Regions from separate parts of the Lentilactobacillus sp. TOM.63 genome, predicted to be linked through region 4. Evidence: riboswitches for the same ligand, from Rfam matches in the RefSeq annotation. Region 4 holds a riboswitch; each other region holds the start of a gene.
The links. A riboswitch is a leader RNA that binds a small molecule or an ion and turns the genes downstream of it on or off. The one in region 4 is predicted to bind thiamine pyrophosphate.
Positions count from the first base shown of each region.

Region 1: linked by a shared signal. The riboswitch ahead of QUF07_RS06040 (ECF transporter S component) and the one ahead of tenA (thiaminase II) in region 4 are both predicted to bind thiamine pyrophosphate.
Region 2: linked by a shared signal. The riboswitch ahead of QUF07_RS13005 (ECF transporter S component) and the one ahead of tenA (thiaminase II) in region 4 are both predicted to bind thiamine pyrophosphate.
Region 3: linked by a shared signal. The riboswitch ahead of QUF07_RS03065 (thiaminase II/PqqC family protein) and the one ahead of tenA (thiaminase II) in region 4 are both predicted to bind thiamine pyrophosphate.

Region 1 is NZ_JAUCAP010000022.1:11,078-16,467, reverse strand. Features, by position in the region: gene QUF07_RS06050 (energy-coupling factor transporter transmembrane component T family protein) at 1-105, opposite strand, end outside; gene QUF07_RS06045 (ATP-binding cassette domain-containing protein) at 102-1,532, opposite strand; gene QUF07_RS06040 (ECF transporter S component) at 1,551-2,144, opposite strand; TPP riboswitch at 2,339-2,428, opposite strand; gene QUF07_RS06035 (HAD family hydrolase) at 2,545-3,351, shown strand; gene QUF07_RS06030 (linear amide C-N hydrolase) at 3,343-4,281, opposite strand; gene QUF07_RS06025 (LVIS_2131 family protein) at 4,654-5,295, shown strand.
Region 2 is NZ_JAUCAP010000109.1:822-6,211, forward strand. Features, by position in the region: gene QUF07_RS12995 (MMPL family transporter) at 1-2,494, shown strand, start outside; gene QUF07_RS13000 (TenA family protein) at 2,687-3,382, opposite strand; gene QUF07_RS13005 (ECF transporter S component) at 3,395-3,991, opposite strand; TPP riboswitch at 4,128-4,222, opposite strand; gene QUF07_RS13010 (hypothetical protein) at 4,431-4,907, shown strand; gene QUF07_RS13015 (magnetosome magnetite crystal formation protein family) at 4,923-5,246, shown strand.
Region 3 is NZ_JAUCAP010000009.1:31,935-37,324, forward strand. Features, by position in the region: gene purH (bifunctional phosphoribosylaminoimidazolecarboxamide formyltransferase/IMP cyclohydrolase) at 1-128, shown strand, start outside; gene purD (phosphoribosylamine--glycine ligase) at 455-1,690, shown strand; gene QUF07_RS03050 (hypothetical protein) at 1,913-2,263, shown strand; gene pepI (proline iminopeptidase) at 2,367-3,245, opposite strand; gene QUF07_RS03060 (HAD family hydrolase) at 3,341-3,976, opposite strand; TPP riboswitch at 4,180-4,270, shown strand; gene QUF07_RS03065 (thiaminase II/PqqC family protein) at 4,356-5,069, shown strand; gene QUF07_RS03070 (MFS transporter) at 5,204-5,390, opposite strand, start outside.
Region 4 is NZ_JAUCAP010000001.1:294-5,683, forward strand. Features, by position in the region: partial or broken gene QUF07_RS00005 (ISL3 family transposase) at 1-413, shown strand, start outside; gene QUF07_RS00010 (fibro-slime domain-containing protein) at 668-3,028, shown strand; gene tenA (thiaminase II) at 3,233-3,931, opposite strand; TPP riboswitch at 3,993-4,107, opposite strand; gene QUF07_RS00020 (hypothetical protein) at 4,203-4,583, shown strand; gene QUF07_RS00025 (hypothetical protein) at 4,580-4,966, shown strand; gene QUF07_RS00030 (hypothetical protein) at 4,986-5,390, shown strand, end outside.

The sequences.
Region 1 (5,390 bases), on a different contig from region 4:
AATGAAGCTGACACCGATGAGGATCACATTGACAATCAACGACTGGGTAAACGAAATTTCTAGGGCAATTGCCATCACTAATAGTAACTTTAATCCAGGATTCATTTGATAACCTCCTGGTAAGTCAGATTTTGATCCGCAAAGTTTGCGTGATAGTCGATGAGGGTATCCAAACCGGACAGTTGGTGAGAAATAATAATTTGGGTCTGGTGAAATTCCTGCTTGGACCGGTTTAAGAAGCCGACAACGACCTCTAGCGAATGATAATCCAATCCTTTGAATGGTTCATCCATCAAGAGGACCGGCGGATTCATGATTAACATTTCGATGATCTGTAGCTTTTTCTTTTGGCCTTCACTTAATGAATAAACGACTTGGTCATCACGGCCGTCAATGCTGAGTTCTTTGAGCATCGTTTGAACATCATCGATTGAGTAGGCTTGATTTGTCCTGTTCTTAAGAGATAAATCAAGTTCCTCTTTAACGGTAATATTCAAAAATTGATTTTCGGCATCCTGAAATAGCAGCGTGACATTTTTAGCGTATGGCAACGGCCGAATTTTCTGGATGTTCTTGCCAGCAAAGTCGATTTCGCCATTATACGGCAACAATTTGGTCAGCGCGTTAAATAATGTCGACTTGCCAATTCCATTGGCGCCAGTGATCAAAGTGGTCTTTTCTTTACAGAACTTAAAGTCACCCAGCTTCAATAACAGTGAATGGTGCGGTTGGAGTTTAAAATCCTTGATATTAATGATTGACGGAGCGGCCTCAGTTGGGATCGCAACTTGCTTATTAATTGTCTGCGTGTTTTTAAAATTATCGAAGAAGTGTTGGGCAGATTGTGAATCTAACAAACTAATGTGATGCGTATCCGGATCGAGATAATAGAACTCGTCAATGACACCTTTGTAATCGTTAAGGTCATGGTCTGCGAGGATAATGGTTTTCCCGTGTTCCACTTGAAGCTGTTTGAGCTTTTTGATCAGATCCAATCGTGAATCTGGGTCGATGCTGGCAAACGGCTCATCCAAAACGATTACCGGTGGATCCATCGCAACGATGCAGGCTAATGCCACCCGCTGCTTTTCCCCACCGGACAAGGTATTGATAACCCTGGAGCGTAACTGTTTGATGCCACAAAAATCCAATGCGTGGTTGATAATCCCGTCTATCTTGGCAGGATCCACCAGCATATTTTCCAGCACAAAGGTCAGCTCATGGATGACAGTGTCCATGGCAAACTGTTGGTTGGGGTTTTGAAACATCATCGCAACCGAATGGCTGATTTCGTTGCTTGGAATTTGTTTGATATCCGTGTCACCGAACTTGATGCCTCCCAGAGCATCGTTGCCAATAAAATGCGGATACAATCCAGCAATAAAATACAGGAGTGTTGATTTCCCACTGCCGGATGGACCGGTCAGTAAAGAAAAATGGTTGTGTTTAAAAGTTACGTCCACGTCGTTCAATACCTTGACGGTGCTGCCGGGGTATTCATAAGTGAAGTGGTCAATCAAAACGTCAGTCATTATCAGAACTCCTAGCGGTTAAAGTGAAAATGCGTTACTACGATCCAAAAGACGAACAATCATCTTGGTTAAAACACCACCAAAAATGAAGGTTGAGATGTAACGAGTGACAAAGAGTGCCAACAATAGTGGAATGCCGAATTTGTTGTAGCCATTCTTAATCACGTCCCAGGCGAAGGTCACAACAACGGTGGTGAAAATTGAGGCGTTCAAGCCAACCCAGTCGTAACGCTTGTAGCCAGTGAAGGCGAATCCAAGTTCGGAACCAATTCCTTGAACCAAGCCAGAGATAAAGGCACCGGCACCCCATTGGCCACCAAGAAAGACTTCAACGGCAGCTCCGAGAAATTCACCAACAAAAGCAGATCCGAAAGTCCGAACCACAAAGCCAGTCAATGGGCCGGCCATACACCACAATCCCATTAAGAGATCATTGGCAAAGGGGGCAGCACCAATTGGTGTGAGTACAACGGTTAGCGCTGTATAGAGGAAACCAGCTCCCCAAAAAATAATTCCAGTAAAAATAGCAATCAAAGCAATTAGGATAATGTTACGAAGCGTCCATTTGCTTTGATGTTCCCGATTAGTAGCGGGTTGAGTCTTGTTATCCATGAATAATGCCTCCAATATGATATTTCACCCAATTATCTGGAGTGCCAAACGACTTGGTGTTGGCAAGAGGTGTCTGCTGGTAAGACCGGGCTCACTCGGTCACCGAAAAACCATCAGAGCATTCAAAAAAGCCAGCGCAAAACTTGAAGTTTTACCCTGGCTGCGAAATTCATCTATTGCAAATAATCCATTTGGATACAACGGAAGTATGCTCCCTTCGCTGGTACTGACCAGATCAGGTTCGATGGGTTTTTCTCAGCCTTTAGGCACCCCAGATAAGTTGTATGATTAAATTTAGTATACTAAATATAAAAGCAATTTACAAACTAATTCACGACATTGTAGAATGAATGTATGGAAACAACGAATGATCAAACTGAAATAACAGGAGGAATTGGCGTTGGTTAAAGTGATTGCAAGCGACATGGACGGCACGTTTTTAAATGATGAGGGCACCTTTGATAAGCAGGCGTTTCAAGCTCAACTTGATGAAATGAAAAAGCAGGGGTTGCACTTTGTTTCGGCAAGCAGTAATCAGTATCAACACCTGCTTGAATTGTTTAAAAACGTTTCTGGACCGATTTCGTATATTTGTAACAATGGGGCGTTGGTCGTTGATGAACGTGGCGTGATTGTGACCGAAGAGATTATTGACCATCTCGTTTTAAGAAAAGCACTCGAGTACCTCGAATCCGAATCACTTTATGCGGGCGCCGAGATTATTTTGGTTGGCAGAAACGGCACCTATTGTAACTTGCCGGCTGATTCAAAACGCTTTAAGGCTTCCCAGTATTTTTACGAAAACATGCAGTCGATGCGTGATTTGAAATTGGTGTTTGATTCAATTTACAAGCTTGATATCACTTGGGAAGCTGGTGGGGTCGTTAAACGCCAAGATGAGTTTAACCACAAATTTAGCGGCCAACTTGCGGCCACGTCTTCTGGCATGAATGGGCTGGACGTCATGGTCGACGGTATCAGCAAGCTTAGTGGTCTCCAGACCCTGTTGGCTGATTGGAACCTGTCGTTTGAGGACGTTGCCGCATTTGGTGATAACGGCAATGACTTTGAGATGATTGAGGCAGCTGGCGAGGGCTATGCAATGAAGAATGCCGCTGAAGACTTGTTATCCCGAGTTGATTTGGTGACGGATGAAACTAACGAAGAACAGGGCGTTCAAAAGCAGATTGCCAAATATTTAGGCTAGAAATTTGGCCGTGTTGGGATAATTGGCAATGAGTTGTGGCAGCGAGAAACTGAAAACTTGGTTGTCGTCATGATATTTGAAGAAATAAGTCTGATTGGTTGAATCTAAAATTGAAATGTAATGGGTATAATTAAAATTGGGATGGGCATTCATTGTCTGTTGATAAGGGATAGCAACCGCATTTAAGACATTAAACAAGCGGTTTCGAGCCACAAACTGATTTGGGGCCGGTGAATTCCCGAGCTTAACGACTGCCGCTTCAAGGAATCGCGAAGTTGGCGTGTTGGTGGCTGCGGGGATTTGCTGATTCAAGACAAGACGTCGGGATTGCTGGACTAAGCTTTCTTTATTTGAGGATCCGTTTAGCTCCTTGGCAAGCCGCCGCATGTGTTCGGGATAAGTTGGCGAATTGGTCAGGACACCGATGGAATCGGCAATGATTTCCATGCCATTTTGAGTTGGTTCAATAATTAATGTTTGCCCAGTTTGGTCGGTCAAAATCCAGTGAAACGAAAAAACTTCTTGGCCCGCAAGCCAATTTTTACCAATCAGGGCAACGTCTGAAAGCTCGTTTTTCACGGCTTCGATTGAATTATGTTCGCCGAGAACCCAAGGCAGGAAATCCTGTGGGGTGAGGTTCAACTTTTCTGGGACTTCATTAGCCAGATAGTGTGCTTTGAGCGGAAACATGAGCTCGGCGCAACTTAAGCCGGCAATGTTAACGCCATCGGCTATCAAAATATCGATGCGGCTTTCATGACGACCACCGCCGACGTATGGGTATTTAAGTGGTCGCTTGCCCGCGAGTGCAGTTTGGTAACTGGTTTGATTGATGAGAGTTGGATGCCACTTGGCCTCTATTGGGAAGTCCATGGTGCGGCCGAGAAGCGCATGATGATTATTTGATTGAATGGTTAAGCTGGTGCACATGTGAGGTCACCTCGATGAGTTTTCGAAATGGATGAATGGCATTTAAGAATGTTAGAATGGATTTAGTTCCAAGTTTAGAGTCGGACTGTTTCATCAAGTGATCGTTGGCGTATAAGCACCTACTGGAAAAATTCCAAAACCGGGAATTTCTTCCAAAGAAGACTTACACTCCGATTGTTAATCGCTTGTTTTCGCACTCTGATTGAAATGTGCTCAATCAAGCGGCGACTTGCATATAAGCACCTACTGAAAAAATTCCAAAACCGGGAATTCTCCCAGTAGGCGACTTATATTCCAGTCGCTAACCGCTTGTTTTCGCACTCTTAATTAGTGTAAACTAAACTCAATAACAAGTAAAAAGGGGAATCAGTTATGAAATCCGCCTGGAATTTGATTGGTATGGGGCTTTGGCTCATCTTGATTTTTTATTTGGTTTGGATGATCCACGATATGCGGGCCCGCCGGTTGAAATTAATAGTGACAACTAAAAAAAGCTTCACTTGGCAAAACTTTAGCATCTCCTGTGGTGAGATTGTCGTCTTTTTGTTGGCTGTTTGGGGGATGTCGTACGCGACATTTTTCCAAGACGTTGCCAAAATGGATCAAAGCCGGGTGACGACCAGTTACGAGTACAAGCCATTGATCATCCAATACAAGAACGACCAATCGGACTACGTGCAAGTGCAAAATGGTTCCGGTCGAAATCCTGTTCAAAACTATACATACTACGTGGAAGGCGGTAAATATCAAGTTAACAGCTTAAACGCGACGGTGGTCTATGGCAAGAGCAACCTGAACCTGCAATCTGAAACCTACAAGTGGAACAAGGAGTGGTTGAACCATCTGGACGATCGATATCAACATGCTTGGGTCGCAACCGTCACAGCCACTTATAAGAAAAACTGGTTTAACGGAATCGGCCTGCATGCTGGCCGTCAAGCCAACCGATTTAGTTTGATCCGAATTCCGGATCGGTCATTCATGGAAGTTCAGAGTACAAAGACAAACGGGTAGCATTGGCGCTTTTTTCCAATAAGAAGCTCGGAATACTCAACTGTTGGGTTCGATCAAATTAATGACAATTAAAAGCCATGACAACTACCTGCTGC
Region 2 (5,390 bases), on a different contig from region 4:
TACCGGTAGTGATGTCTTAAATGAAGACTTCTCGGCAACAACCGAAAAAGGACTTCAAAAGACCGAAATTATTGCCGCAATTTTTATTTTTATTGTCTTAATCATCGTCTTTAGGTCATTGCTCATCCCAATCATTTCACTATTGACCGTTGCGGTATCCTACCTGATTTCTCTCAGTATTGTCATGAACCTGGCACAGCGCTATGGCTTCCCAATTTCCAACTTTACCCAAGTCTTCTTAGTCGTGGTTCTCTTTGGAATTGGGACTGACTATAATATCCTGCTGTATGACAGGTTTAAAGAACAGATTAAACAAGGGCAAACGGCAGTCGCGGCTGCCAAAACTGCTCAACGCCATGCTGGTAGAACCATTCTCTATAGTGGTTCTTCAGTGTTAATCGGATTTACTGCCCTGGCTCTGGCAAAATTCTCATTCTATCGTTCTGGTGTCGGGGTTGCCGTCGGGGTTGCGGTCCTATTAATGGTTCTGCTCACCCTCAACATGTTCTTCATGGCAACCTTGGGTGAAAAGTTATTCTGGCCAAGTAAAAATCTGGCCGCCCATGACCGCAGCGTCGTTTGGCATTTTCTATCCAAATTTACAATTTCCCACACGTTTGTGATGGTCGGCATCTTAATCATCGCAGCTATCCCGCTATTATTCATGGGATCTCAAAAATTGAATTTCAATAATGCAGACGAATTGCCGAACAGCGTTCAATCCAAGGCAGGCTATAATCTCATTCAAGAACACTACCCTGCCGGAACCTCTGGACCATCTACGCTTTACATCGAAAATAAGAAACCACTCAATACCCAGCAGTATTTGGCCGAAATCGATCAATTAACCGGATACTTGAACTCGGAATCCGGCGTTAAATCTGTTACCTCAGTGACGAGACCAGGTGGAACTAAGATTGATCAACTTTATCTGAAGAGTCAGTTGAAAACTTTAACTGATGGTTTGGATCAAGCCAATTACGGAATCAAAAAGGTTCAAAAAGGATTGGACAGTGCCAACAAGAAACTTGCTAGTTCGGACACTTCTGCCAGCATCGCCCAGGTTGAGAAATTGGCTGATGGTGCCAGCAAGCTTCAATCAGGTGCCCAGCAGTTGAGTAACAGCCTATCAGCTTATACGTCTGGTGTTAACAGCTTGGCAAGCGGCTCTCAATCGCTTAGTCAAGGCGCTTCTTCATTATCTTCTGGTGTCGGTCAACTATCGTCCGGCAGTCAGACGCTCAACTCAGGCATCCAACAATTACAATCTAAGACCGCCCGTTTGAAGGCTCTTCGAAGTCGGGTTAGTCGTTTGGCCTCTGGTTCCAGTCGACTGTCATCGGGCATTAGCCGCCTGCATTCACAAGTCACGCCATTTTCAAGCGGTTTAAGCCAACTCCACAGTGGTGCAAGTCAACTTCAGCAGAACAGCTCATCACTCGTCTCTGGAGCTCAAAACATTGCCAGTGGCAGTTCAGAAGTCAATACTGGCGTTCAAACTCTGAGTTCAAAGATGAAAGCTCTCCAAACTCAAATGCAACAGCTCCAACAAGGCCTTTCTTCTGCCAATGCCGGCTTATCCAAAGTTAGCAGCGGTACCAATACTGTTAATGATTATCTAAAGGAAATGCAAAAGTCCTATCTGGGCAACACCTTCTATATGCCAAAGGCAAGTGTTAAGAGCCCATCCTTCACACCATCACTTGATGCCTTTATGTCCAAGGATCGTAAAATTACCCACATCACCTTTATTCTAAACAGTGATCCAAGCACCACTAAGTCCGCTAACCGGATTAAAACCATTACGCGCGATGTGAACGCCAAGTTGAAGGGTTCATCCTTAAACAAAGCCAAAGTTGCAATTGGTGGTCAAAGTTCTCAAACAGCTGACTTACAAAAGACCGCTAATGGGGACTTCCTGAGAACAGTTGTCATCATGCTGGTTGGAATTGGAATTGCGTTGATGTTTGTCACCCGCTCACTCGTTCAGGCATTGACGATTATCGGCACATTGATTGTGACCTACTTTGGTGCCTTGCAGATCACGCGCTGGTTATCTGGCTACCTTCTTTTCCAAAATATGCTTACCTGGAATACACCATTCTTTAGCTTCATCATGTTAGTTGCTTTAGGAGTGGATTACAGTATTTTCCTGATGATGCGTTATAGGGGTGATGCCAGCGCAATAACTGACGTCCGAATGCGGATTACGAATGCCGCAACTATCATCGGAACAGTGGTTATCTCAGCTGCCATCATTCTAGGCGGCACATTTGCCGCATTGATTCCTTCCAACGTGCTTACCCTGATTCAAGTCGCAATGACCGTTATCGTGGGACTGGTCATCTTAGTTATCACCTTGCCAATCATTATGAGTGCAATGGTTAAATGGACCTACCCATATGTCAACGACAAGATGTATAAAAAGTCGATTGAAGGTCAAGATAAAATGCGTCGTAGTAAGGATCCTGAAGCCAAAAAGGGAAATGATTAACCAAGCTGATGTTTAGCCTAACCCCGCTTAAGCGCGTATATATAGCAGGGCCAAGGTATTAGTCAGCAGCTTGTTTATAAATGTCATTTAGCTGACCATTGATATATTTATTGATCAATTTTGCGATAAATGGCTGATCTTCGCTATTTAAGGGCAAATCGCTTTTTATCCCAGTCTCGCGAGTTTAAATCATTATCTCAATGGCCGAGCAACTTTTTCTTGTTCTTGATCCAGTAACCATTGCTCATGGATCACGCACATATTCCAATATTGCAATTCGTATTCGCTACTGTATTGAAATGCCAGCCGCATTTTCTCGCGGCCCTTATCGTCCGTATTCTCTGCCAGATCATCAGTTAAATTGAGCATTTGCTGATTAACCGAGCCAAATTCTTCCGATGCACAAAAATCAATAAAATCTTTGTAGACTGGCTTAGTATTAAATCCTTTTTCAGCAATTTTACGAAACATCTCTGTATAGGTCCAATAACAGGGAACCAAGCTGGCCTCTCCAGCATCAATACCTTGCTGTTCAAATTGATAATTCATGTTAGTAATATAAGCATATGCCGTTGGCGCAACCGGCACCGAATCGATTTCTGTTTGTGTCAAGTTCAATTCATCATAAATTGGGCTGTGCTCGCTAATCTCGTTACAAACATCAACTAAGTGGGCTAACGAATCAGCGTGGGCTCGATTCGTCATTTTAGCCGCAATTTTTTGATGAAGGTCATAAAAAGCGACACAATATTTATTATCCTGAATAAAGTAATAACGAAATGCTTCTGGGGCCAAGGTACCATCTGTCAAACCCGTGATGAATGGACAATCAAAAATTTGTTGCCAAACTGAATTGTTTTCTTGTCGTAACTGCGTTGTAAATTTCATCCTTTTCCTCCGTTATTTGCTTAATTTACTGACATTGTTGAGTTGCAGCTTATCAAATACCCGATCAAAATTAAGGGTAATCAATTTCACCAAAACACCATCAAATACCAGGCTTGAAACCGTCGAAATCATAAACAGTGCAATAATCATCCCAGTCCCATAATGACTATATCCAGAAGTGAGGAAGCTGTAGCCAAAGCCTAGTAGGTTAGCGCCAAAAGCCCCCAACAAGCAGCTTGTCCACGAAAACTTCTGATAGCCATGCGGGAAAAAGCCAAGTTCATTGCCGACACCTTGCAAAAAGCCGACGACAACAGTCATAATGCCCCATTGAGCACCAAAGAACATTTCAACAACCGCAGCAAGTGTTTCGCCAATAATTCCGGCGCCGACCGTTGGAACAAAATAAAGACACAAAGGTGCAGAGATGTACCATAAACCAGAATACAAGCCATCGACAAATGGGCTTAACCCAGTTGGGGTCAGCGCAATTTTGGTCACATTGTACAAGGTGTCAACGCCGTAAAAATAAATTGCCCCACAGACAATCCCAATCAAAGTCACCGTAATAATCTGTCTAACGTCCCAGTGTGGTGATCGAATGTTCATCAAATATCCGCCTCGTTTCACTATTCTAAATTCTAACGTACCAACCAAACCGATTCTTCAGCTTACTTTATCTTTCCATTAAAAAAAGGACCTCCTCTACAAAAAGAGCGGTCCTTAGCCATGCAAAAATCGTCACAAATTGACTAATTGGTCTTCCTACGTCAGTACTAACTGATTCAGGTTCCATGGGTATTTCTCAGCCGGACTTATCCAGCACCCCAGACCACAGATTAAATTATTTGATCAAGGCCATTAAACACCCAACTAACACCGACTGTCAATCATTTTTTGAAATTCTTTTATTTGGAAGTCTTACCAATAAGCAACTCAATTTGACAATTTAGCCCGTTTAACGTTATAGTTTTTAAAGTTATCTAAGCTCAAATCTGATCACTGATTCTAATTACCCTTTCGAATTTTTCTGTTAGGAGCACTCACCTTGAAAAAACTCATTAAGCTCGCTTTAACCATTTTAGCCGGCGTCGCACTTGCCGCTACCAGTATCCAAGCGTCACCTATCTCAGCCCAAGCCGCAGATACTTACTACAAAGTTGGGAAGATCCATAACTACACCCCTTCAAGTTGGCGTGGGAACTGGTATTCATACGTTGATGGCAAAATGTGTGTCACCCATATCAATCAATACTCAGTTACCCAATCTTATAAAGGAAAGTCCCATACCCTCTTTAAAAGCACTTGGAAAGGTTATAAAAAATTAGCAGTCGCCAAAATCCAAGGCAGCAGTCGTTACACGTTTAACGCCTACGCTCAGCACGGTTATCAGAGCGACAGAGGCTGGGGAATCACTCATCGGACCATTAATGATCAACGGCTCACCGTACTGAGAGACTACTCGGCAATGGGTTCCTACGTTGACCTTTTCAGAGCGCCAGTTTACAAGTCGTATTCAAAATAAACGAGAGGAATTGACATGTCAGAAAACAAAGTTGTTAATGCATTATCATATTTGTCGATCGTCTTCGCCCCGTTCATCTTTCCATTCATTGTCTGGTTGATCAGTAAGGATAACCAAAACATGCATGAAACGGCAAAGCACGCCTTTTTATTGCATTTGATTCCAGTCGTATTATCAACACTCACATTTATGCTGGTGGGCATTATGGCAATTACGGTGGGCGATCAAACCCGATCTATCGCAATCCTATTCATTGTCCTGGTGGGGCTAGTCATCATTGTGGATATCGCAATGTTTATTTATAACTTGTATTTAGGAATTAAAATCTTAGTAAAATAATTCAGGTTGATGAAGATCTAAGGCATAGGTGCTCGCAAGCTGTTACCTATGATGCAAACAGCCCCAGTTAGAAGCTGACTTTTATCAGTTTTTGACCGGGGCTAATTTTAAAGGCTCTTCGTCAACTGTTGTTGGTGAAACTAA
Region 3 (5,390 bases), on a different contig from region 4:
CGGCTAAACATGATATCAAAGCAATTATCCAACCAGGTGGCAGCATCAAGGATAAGGACTCGATTGCAATGGCTGATAAGTTCGGCATTGCGATGGTGATGACGGGAGTAAGGCATTTTAGGCATTAAAAAAGTGTGCGGAGCCAAGCGGTTAGTGATCGGAGCATAAGTCTCCTTCTTCAAGAATTCCTGGTCTTGGGAATTTTTGAAGAAGGTGCTTATGTGCAGATTCCTGCTTGGTGGAGCAGTCCTAATCTATGTAACCTAGGAAATTCCTGGGTTTGGAATTTGTGGTTGAGGTGCTTATGTGGAAGTTTTTGCTTGGCGGAGCAGTCCTAATCTATGTAGCCAAGCCACATCCTCAAGCTCAACTCACAAGCTAATTTCGGCAAACAAAAAAGGCTGGTTGTCAGCCTTTCATACATATTTAAAATAGTAAACAAGGAGACCTTCTCATGGCAAACGTTTTGGTTATTGGTTCTGGTGCCCGCGAGCACGTAATTGCAGCAACGATGTTAAAAAGCAACCAGGTTGAAAATGTTTATTGTGCTCCAGGCAACCCAGGCATGAAAAAAGATGCCATTCAGCTTGTCGATATTGATGAACTGGATTTTGCCAAGTTGACTACTTTTGCTCAGCGTAAGGAAATTGATTTAACCTTTGTTGGCCCGGAAGTCCCGTTGGCGATGGGAATTGTTGATAAATTTCAAGCAGCTGGATTAAAAGCCTTTGGGCCAAGCCAAAGTTCAGCTCGGCTTGAAAGTGATAAAACATTTGCCAAAAAGTTCATGATGAGGAACGGAATTCCAACGGCTCAGTTTAAGACATTTACGGATGCTGACACGGCCGAAAATTATGCCCGCACCCTTTCACTACCAATGGTTGTCAAAGAAAATGGTTTGGCAGCCGGCAAAGGGGTTTCAATTGTGAGAGATATTGACGATCTTCGTGGCGCAATTGACGCTAGTTTTCAAAAGTCTGACGAAATTTTGATTGAGCAATTCCTTTCTGGGGAAGAATTTTCACTGATGTTGTTTGTGGGTGGTGATCAAAAAGTTCTCTTCCCAATATCACAAGACCATAAGAAAATTCACGAAGGCGAAACTGGTCCTAATACTGGTGGGATGGGCGCTTACTCGCCGGTTCCTCATATTACTGCAGAAGTTCAAAAAGAAACCATTCAAAAGATTGTTGAACCAACGATGGCTGGCCTTGCCAAGGAAAATTTAGAATTTGCTGGGGTGATCTACATTGGCTGCATGCTCACCGAGGAGGGCCCCAAAGTGATTGAATATAACCTGCGATTGGGAGATCCGGAAACTCAAGTGCTGCTGCCTCAATTGCAATCTGATTTCTACCAAATGACAATTGATTTGATTGATCATAAGCTGCCAGAAGTGAAATGGCAGACCGGTGAATTTTACCTGGGGGTTGTGATCGCCGCTCCTGGTTATCCAGCCTCGCCGCAACAAGATATTGAATTACCTAACTTACCCAATAACGTCTTCTACGCAGGGGTCACCGAAAGAAACCACAAGCTCTACAGTTCTGGTGGCCGGATTTTCACAATTTATAACCATGCGGCAACCTTGGAGTGTGCCCAAGCAAAAGTTTATGCAGAGTTAAGTCGGATTAATCTATCGAACTTTTATTATCGGAAGGATATTGGCTTTCGGGATCTTCAATCTTAATCAATACATTTATCACTAAAAAACGGCTACTGAGAGGTAATTCCCATGATTTTGATTCAATTAATCATGAGGTTGCTGATCTGGGTAGCCGTTTGCTGGTTTCAATAAGATGCAAAGGACCATCAAATAACAGGAGATTAGTTCCAAATAAATGATGTGGAAATTTGAAATAAGACTATAATTAATTCAAATCTGAATGTCTGGCGAAAGGAAGTCTGCTGAATGAAACAAGCAATTAAACCCTTACGAGTCTTATATGCCTTGATATTTTTGGTGATTGTTGTCGTAATTGGTTCTATCATGCTCATTCAAACAAGGATTATTCCCGTTAATGATGGCGTGGGTATTCAGCTGCTCTTTCTGGCAATCCTTTTCTGGTATTTGTATGGATTGACAATTTACAATGTTCGTCAACATAGAGGCGAGTACAAAGAGCACACTGATTTTTGGGTCAGGGTACCCAGTGGAAAAAGAATCAATCCATATAATCCAAACGGCTTGATTACCATTACAATCATTAATGTGATTTGTACGTTGGCTTTTATATGTATCTTTTTATTATTAACCTGGTGAGCAGGGGTATAGCTGGGGGTTGGTAAATGGTTAAAGGCAAAAGTGCACCACGATAGTTAGGTTTAACCATCGTGGTGCACTTTGAGCTTGTAATCCTTAATGATTAATCATTTTCCTTCAGCCATTTGTCCAGCACACTCATAAATTCGTCGTGCTGATCCAATAGGGCGAGATGTCGGCTATTTGCAAACAAATGCCACTTAGCACCAGGGATGTGATCGTAAACCGACTTGGCAATCAAGGGCGTGCAGAGATCGTCAGTGCCATTGGTAACCAGTACTGGGACGTGAATGTTCTTGAGATCGTCAGTGACGTCAAAGTCGCCGATGGTCCCATTCTCGGTAAATTCATTTGGACCTTCTGCAATTAAGCTGGCCTTTTTGCCGTTGGTTGGGCGTCTTAGCGGTTCCGGTGAATTTTCATCGGGATCATCCCAACAGTAGCGTTCCATATAGCGATCATTGGCAGCTAAGTATTTAACATTCGTGAAATCACCAGTCCGTTCAGCTTCAGCGATGGCCTGACGATCTTCATGACTTAAGTATTTGATTAGGCGATGTTGTTCTTGGCGCCACAATTCAATAGAAGCCGGTGAGCCGTCAATCATGACACTCTTCACGCCGTCTTGACTATAGTGGGTGAGGTACAACATTTCCAACATGCCACCCCAGGATTGGCCTAACATGTGGACTTGATCAAGGTGGAGATATTTCCGCAGGGCAATCAATTCTTCAGCCCAAGTTTCCTTCACGTAAATTGATTCGTCGTCAGGGATGGACGATTTGCCGCAACCAACCTGGTCATACATGATTAACTGCCGGCCCGTTTCCGCATAGTCGTCGAGTAATTCGAAGTAGTTATGAGATGAGCCGGGGCCACCGTGAATGAGCAGGAGTGGTGCTTTGCCTGGAGTTGGGTCACCGACAATCCGGTAATACGTTTTGTAACTTTTAAAGGGCATATAGCCTTCTTGAATGTTCATAAGTTAAACAGATCCTTCCTCATAAATAAACTTGGTTCATTGGGTTCGATTATACTACGCGTTTTCAGTGGTACAGCGGGCAAATTAAAATTATTTTAATTCTCTAATAATCGATTGCGAAGCTGTTCAACTGAGGTGAAGACCTCATTAGGATTAAGCTTTTCCATTTCGGCTGGCTTGGCGTTGATTGACCAAGCGGCCGTATAACACGTGATGCCGGCATCTTTGCAGGCTTCAACGTCACTAGTGGCATCACCAATATAAGCCATCTGATCCTTTGGCAGATCATATTTTTTGAGTACATCACCGAATTGTTTGGATTTAATTGAGCCATCAGGAGAGCCAGACATTACCGGTTCAAATTGGTCGGCTAATCCCAGGGCATCCAGGCTGGTTTGTAAACTTTGCTCACCCTTGCCGGTAATCATTGGCGTGATGACATCGTGTTCGTGGAGCATATGTAAAAGATCATTGATCCCATCGAAGGGTTTCCGCAGTAACATGTGGGCGCTGCGGTAATTTTTATGGAAGGTCTCTAAAACTTCATCTGAATAGTTCGGAATTAGTTCTTTGAGCATCCCAATTTCGTTGGCACCGAATTGGGCAAGGATGACCTGGTTGCTGATCCATTTTCCAGTATAATCATGGACGGTTTTTCTGAACGAATCAAAAATAACCGGGAACGTTTCGGCAGTGGTGGCATCCATATCAAAAGCAATGATTTTTTTCATTTTATGTGACTCCTTCTTATTCAGGATAAATGTAATAGCCTAATTGACCGTTACTATCTATTATTAACCACGCAGACGCAAGATACAAGGGGAGCCGGTTCAAAAACAGCTCTCTGCGTGGGAACTTAAATCATTAGAAGCCAACTCAATCAGCAGTTGTTTTTAGATGTCAGCCAATTATAATGAGACTATCACATAAATTAATCCGTGGTCTGGGGTGCTTTAATGGCTGAGATGATACCCATAGAACCTGATACAGTTAGGACTGTCGCAGGAAGACCCAAGTGAGCTGTTGTTGTGAGGATAGGCGACGGCTGAATCAATGGTGTCATTTCAAAGCAGAGTAGCCCCCTCCGCCACAACAGGAGGGAAATTGCCAATGTCATTATCTCAAGATATGTTATTTGAAGCCGAACCTTACTTAGTCGCCAACGAAAAGCATCCATTTGTCCGAGGAATTATCCATGCTACGTTAACGCCGGAACAGTTGCAGTATTACGATGAACAGGATATTGCCTTTGAGTATAACGAAGTCGGGATTATTAATGCATTGATCGACAACAGCACGACAACTGAACAAGCGCTGCTATTTCATAAACGCCAGAATCTTCAATTGACGATGTTGCGGGATTGGCTGCACCGCGAGCCGGAATCAATGCCTCACAACTGGGAAACGCTGAAGCAGACGCCGATTCAACCAATTAATCAACTCTATCGCCAACATATGGCTGCGACCATTCAAACGCACAGTGTTCTCCAAATTCTGCCTTCGTTTGCGGCTGGGGAATGGATGTACATTGAGTTAGGCAAATTCGTTTCTAAGCAAGCCCGGGTCGAAAAAGAGCCGTTTCAAAGCTTCCTAACGATGGGTGGCGATGATTTTCTCGGTCCGAACGGGTTCATTCAGCAGTTCTTTAATATCATCGATTATGAAGCCAAATCTGCTACTCCTCGTGAGCAGGAACAGGCCAAGCAAACCTTTCTAAAGAGCCGCCTGCTGGAATGGTATTTCTGGGATGCGGCATACAAACAAATTACTTGGGATGATTGGCAAAACGCCGCTTTAAACGGGAAGGGTGGACCATTACTTTAACTGGTGATTTATGAAAGTACTAAAAGGAGTTTCTACTTCTTAGCATTAGGCTAAGTGGCAGAAACTCCTTTTTGCGGTTGAAACTTTACTTCATAATGATCTAAAGATATTTGAATGATTGATTAAACTATTGCTTAAGCCGTTTGCCGTGAGCTCAACTTTTTCAACCCTGGTAGGGTAACCATTGTGACAAAGCTGATGACGTAAAGGATTGATAGGAAGCCCATGACAACTGTCAGTGAGTAGTGATCCATCAAGATACCAATGATCACTGACGAGAAGCCACCAACTGCCCGGCCGATGTTGACAATCACGTTATTA
Region 4 (5,390 bases):
TTGACTTTGAACAATTTAAAAGATGGACGAATTTCCCTTATTTAATGCCGGCCACTGATGTGGTCGATCAGCTATTATCCTTGGATTCAGAACTTAAACAAACCTATCAAGTCTTAAATAACGTGCGGACGGCTATTCAACATCAAGATTGGCATAATTACAATGCCACTTTTTGGCATCATACCGCGTATTCTGAGGAAATGAAGAACACACTTAAGACACTTGAAGCCCATCACGATGAAATTCATAATACCTTTACCACACCGTATTCAAATGGTCCTTTAGAAGGTTCTAATAATAAAATCAAAGCTATTAAACGAGCTAGCTTTGGCTATCGCAGTTTCTGGAGATTTAGAACGCGAGTACTATACGTTTTCAAGGTCAAAACAAAAAGAGCCCTAATCACAAAGTGATTAGAACTCGAATTTAGTTTCACCAACAACAGTTGACGAAGAGCCTAACTTTGGGGGTATAGGTCAAAACCTATCTGAAAGATAAAGAGGCACTAGAAATTGCTGTTGGACAGAAATTAGACAATGTCGATGAACACAAAATTGTCTATAACTCTGAAAATCCCCCAACGGATAGCAATGCAGCCTTAATAGCTAAGCAGTACTTTAAAATTACTGATAACCAATCCGGGGCTGAGCCGGTATATGTTGTCCAATTGACCGATGGAAATGAGACACATTACTATAAATATAATGGTGAAATATTCGACAAAACAGCAAACGTGGACGACGATGTTGCAGCTGCTATCAATGCTGATGCACTTGCAATTGACTATGCACCGGAGGAATTGATCGAATCCTTGAAAGAAGAAGTCGAAGATAACAAGGAAATCCCAGAAACGTGGGGGAATTACGAGGTGATGACTAGCGATGGAGAACCGAATTTCCTTAATAAGGCCCAGTACTTTCCATATATCATTGACGGCAAGACAGTTTACTTCCACCCAGACAATAGTGATGACTACGATGGTGGAATTGAAACCATTTTCGTCGATAATACCGGTAACCTCTGGAAGATCCATACTGATGACGAGTCACAGGACAAAACACTAGTCAAACTCAATGAAACCGAAACAACTGAATTCAACACAAATGTTCCTGATAAGTTCCGACAAACCACCTACCTAGAGAATTCTGAAGGTACACCTTCAAATGTTGAACTAACACCTGAACAGCAAGCAATTAAAGAGGCACTTGGAAAAGAGATTGGCGTAGATCAAACAAGATTTGTTCAAATAGGCGATGAATTATACATTGTAAAGAAGGATGGCACAAGTCTACCTGCCAACACCGCAGTCTATACACTCGTCAAGCCTCTCATAAAACCCAAAACCACAATTCCCGACCCCACCAAGAGTCTTCAGCAAGTTACGGAAGTGACAAACCCTGGAATCAATATCACATTAACAGATTACACTGTAACGGGTACAAGTGATGGAGATAATGGAGTTGGAAAAGATGGCTTAGCCGATAGGGAAGTCCGGGATGCCGGAATCAATAAAGACAAAAAATTAAAATTCTCTGATGGTGGATCAACCAAATCAGGGGTTGCAGCATACAATAAGAGCAATCCTAATGGATACCCTAAGATCGTTGCTTCTGAACTAAGTAATGGGTATCCAACGGTTGACGGGGAATCATTAGCATACCTATTCGATGGAAGCAGTACTACTGGTTCTAGTAACAATTACGTAACCAACCAGCCACTTAAGATGTTCATTAGTGATGGTCACGGCGGCTATTCATTCGATAGTAGTAAATACCATACCGTATTCGATGACAAAGCAGATGATCCGAACAATTTAGGGGATATGTTAGTTTATAACAAAGCTAATAAGGCGAATGATAACAGTGGTGGCCAATTCTTTCCCTTGGACAAAGACTTCAAATTCTTCAATGGAAACAATGCTCAAGGCTATAATCTAAAAGGCAAGAATGCCCCTAACCACTTCCTTGGGATGAAGATGGAGTTTTCTTATATGCACCCTGAAGGTGGTATGGTTGATGACAGTAATTCACTTACGGACAAAAAGATCCCAATGGTGTTCAATTTCAGTGGTGACGATGACTTTTGGTTATTCATCGATGGAAAACTTGTGCTTGATATTGGTGGAATCCATTCAAAACTAGATGGAGCAATTAATTTTAGTAATGGGGAAGTATCCGTAGGAAAAAGAAAGAAAGAACATTTGGATAATTTGTTAGGCCAAGGATGGGGCAATGCCGGCGATTCTCATGAGATCAAGATTTTCTACCTGGAAAGAGGGCACGGCCACTCTAATCTCAAAATGAGTTTCAACCTCCAAATTCCAGAAGACTATCATGCTGAGAAAACTAGCTATGGTGTACAAAAAATCCAAGGTGAAACTCAGTACGTCTATGGCGAACATGAAAACTATGCAAAAACCGAAAATTCTCTTTACACTTACGCAGAAAATGAGCGATTTGGCATTCGTACGATTGAAGATGAAATCACTCCTCCTGATCCCGGACCGGGTCCAGGCCCATCCACACCGGATCCAGATCCAACCCCTGATCCAGAGGTAACGCCACCAACTCCGGAAGCCCCAACACCAGAAACGCCAACTCCAGAAACCCCAACAACTCCTGAAGATGACATTGAGCTTCCACAAGCCTTGCCATCTGATGACAAGAAAGGTAACGACAAAAAGAAAACCAGTTCAAGCAACAAGACTGGCAAGGCTTCAACTAGCAAAAAGGACGGCGTGCTCTACCTCAAGAGTAACCCCGGTTCTGGTGCAAATGGTTCCGGCTCAACTGGCACTGGCCTTCAAGCATTGAACGCTAAGGGTGGCAGCACCTTCAAGTACAGTAGCAATGATGCTGTTAAACCAGCGTCCGCTTCTACTAATGCCACTCAAAAGGATCAAGAACTCAAGACAGCGTCCATGCTGCCACAAACTGGTGACACGCACACCGCAAACTGGTTAGCAGTCCTTGGATTGTCTATGTTAGGATTGCTTGGCTTGGCGAAATTCAGACGTCGTCGCAACTAAATGCTCGTACAAAAGGCTGAGACATGTGTTAATTTTCAATCAGTGATCATCATTTGGATTACCACTGATACTCAGATAAAAGCTGCGACAAACGACCGATTCGGGCCATTTAACAAGAAAAACCAGCTATTCCAGCCTCAGGAATAACTGGTTTTTTCTTGTTGGATTCTGGGTTCAAAATACTTATTATCCCAGTCTATGTGCTTAGTAATATTGCTTCATTGGTTTCACAAACTGCCAACCCGTCTGCTTATAGGCTTGATCCCAGAACCGCCACTCCATTTCACAGCTCTTGAGGAATTCTTCCTTAACAATGTCCAAACGGTGCTGGTCGTACTTCACGGCTTCTCGGTCGATCAAATCATACATTTGCTGGAGAATACTGTCCTCGCTATCGCCCATATCTGCGTAAAAATCAATCCACGGTTTGAAGACATTATCGTCAGTATTCTTCCCTTGCTTCACAAACCGGTTTGCGATTTCCAAATACGTCCATGGACACGGCGTCATGGCGGCCACAATATCGATCAGGTCGCCAGTTCGCGCTGCCCGATACATATGCTCATTGTACAAATAAGTGCCGGGTGCTTGGGGCTCGTGCTGCAAAGTTTCGTATTTCACCCCGGCAACGTTACAGAAATTGTGATGGGGGTGAATTTCACTATTTAGGATAAAATCAATTTGTTTGGCAAAGATCGCCATGTCCGCGCGAGTTTCCGACTTTTCAATGGCCGCCGCGTAGACCTTGATAAAGGCATTCAGGTAGTTATAATCCTGACCGACATAAAATGTCAGGGCCTCTTTAGGCAAATTACCATTGCCGATACCTTCGACAAATGGATGTTGGTAGATTGCCTGCAAAATTGGTTGACCAGCTGCCAGTAACTGTTGTGAAAATTTCATTGGATGAAACTCCTCTTGCAAAAATTTTCAAATAAACCGTTACCGGATTTGGTACCTGTCATTCTCAATTCTGTCACTTCCCTACGTTGGTATTAACCAAATCAGGTTCAAAGGGATTGGCACTGCGCCATCTCAGCATATAGCACCGTCTCATTTGAATACCCAAAGTGTACCACGGTTGCGGCGTTTGCAACAATCTGGTTATTCATGATACGCTGTTAACAACTATTTTGAGGGGTTGGGGAAATTTTTTACAGAGAGGTTCAGTGTTATGAAATTCGATTTAAAATATGCCCTAATCACGAACTATTTATTGTATGTCATTTTAATCTTATACCCGATTATCCAGTTATTCGGGATCAACGACCTGATCAACCTGGTCATTCTGATTGCCGCTACCACTATTATTGAAGTGATCATTAGCAAATCGTTTGGCCAACAATACTTCAAGCAGCATTCCGAATACGATCGAACAAATCGAACGTTCACGTTGGCCGCCAACTTCAGCCTAATCGTTGGGGCGATCATTTTGGCGGTTCTCGTTTCGTTTTCACTGCTTCAAAACGGCGAATTGTTCTTTCTAGTCTTCACGATCATGATGATTTTCGTGGAAGGGTTTAAAGCACCCGTTAGAAAGAAGGGAAACGCATGAGAGTGGCTTGGAAATACAGCCTTCTCCGCAACATCCCTGTCCTCATCATTTTTGGCATCCTAAATGTCCAAGAATGGGCCAACCAGACTTTTCCCGGTGTTGAGGGTCTCCAAACGCTAACCAATATATCTAGTATTTTGCTCTTAATTGCCATTATGATCTGGCCAATTCATTACTTCAGCTTCAAATATTGGTACCAAAAACATCTCAGTTATGACCCCGACCACCACCAAATCACCAAAATAGGTGCTGGCCTCACCGCAGTCGGCATTCTGGTTTCCTTTTACTTATTTTTCGGCATCGTTCCCCAAACCTACTGGCCGGGAACCATTGCGATTGTTATCACGTTTTTTGTGAAGGATGCCTTTACCACCACATCCTGAATAGAGAGGAGTAGCTTTAATGCCTTACAGCTATCTTGACGTCAAATTACCCAACCCCCAATCTGAAGGAAAACTGCAAGCCGCCCTATATCAAGTAACAGTTGGACTAGGCAGCCTGGTTGATGAAATCCAACCCGAAAAGCTCCAATTCAATCGACCCGGGTTCTTCATCGAAAATCTCCATTTAACGAAGGCAGAACACCAAACCCTAACGATCTTTTTTAACAACCACCATCACGACAACCTAATTACTAATCAATCTTGGCTTAACAATTGGCTCAAAGACAACATTTATGAAATGCCAGCTGACTTTGTTTTCCGAATGACCCGTGCTTATCGAAAATGGTTCATGCTTAACTATGAGGAGGTCGAATTCATGCCTAATCACTGGCAAGAGATTCAGTTGCCTAATCCCAAAAGTCAG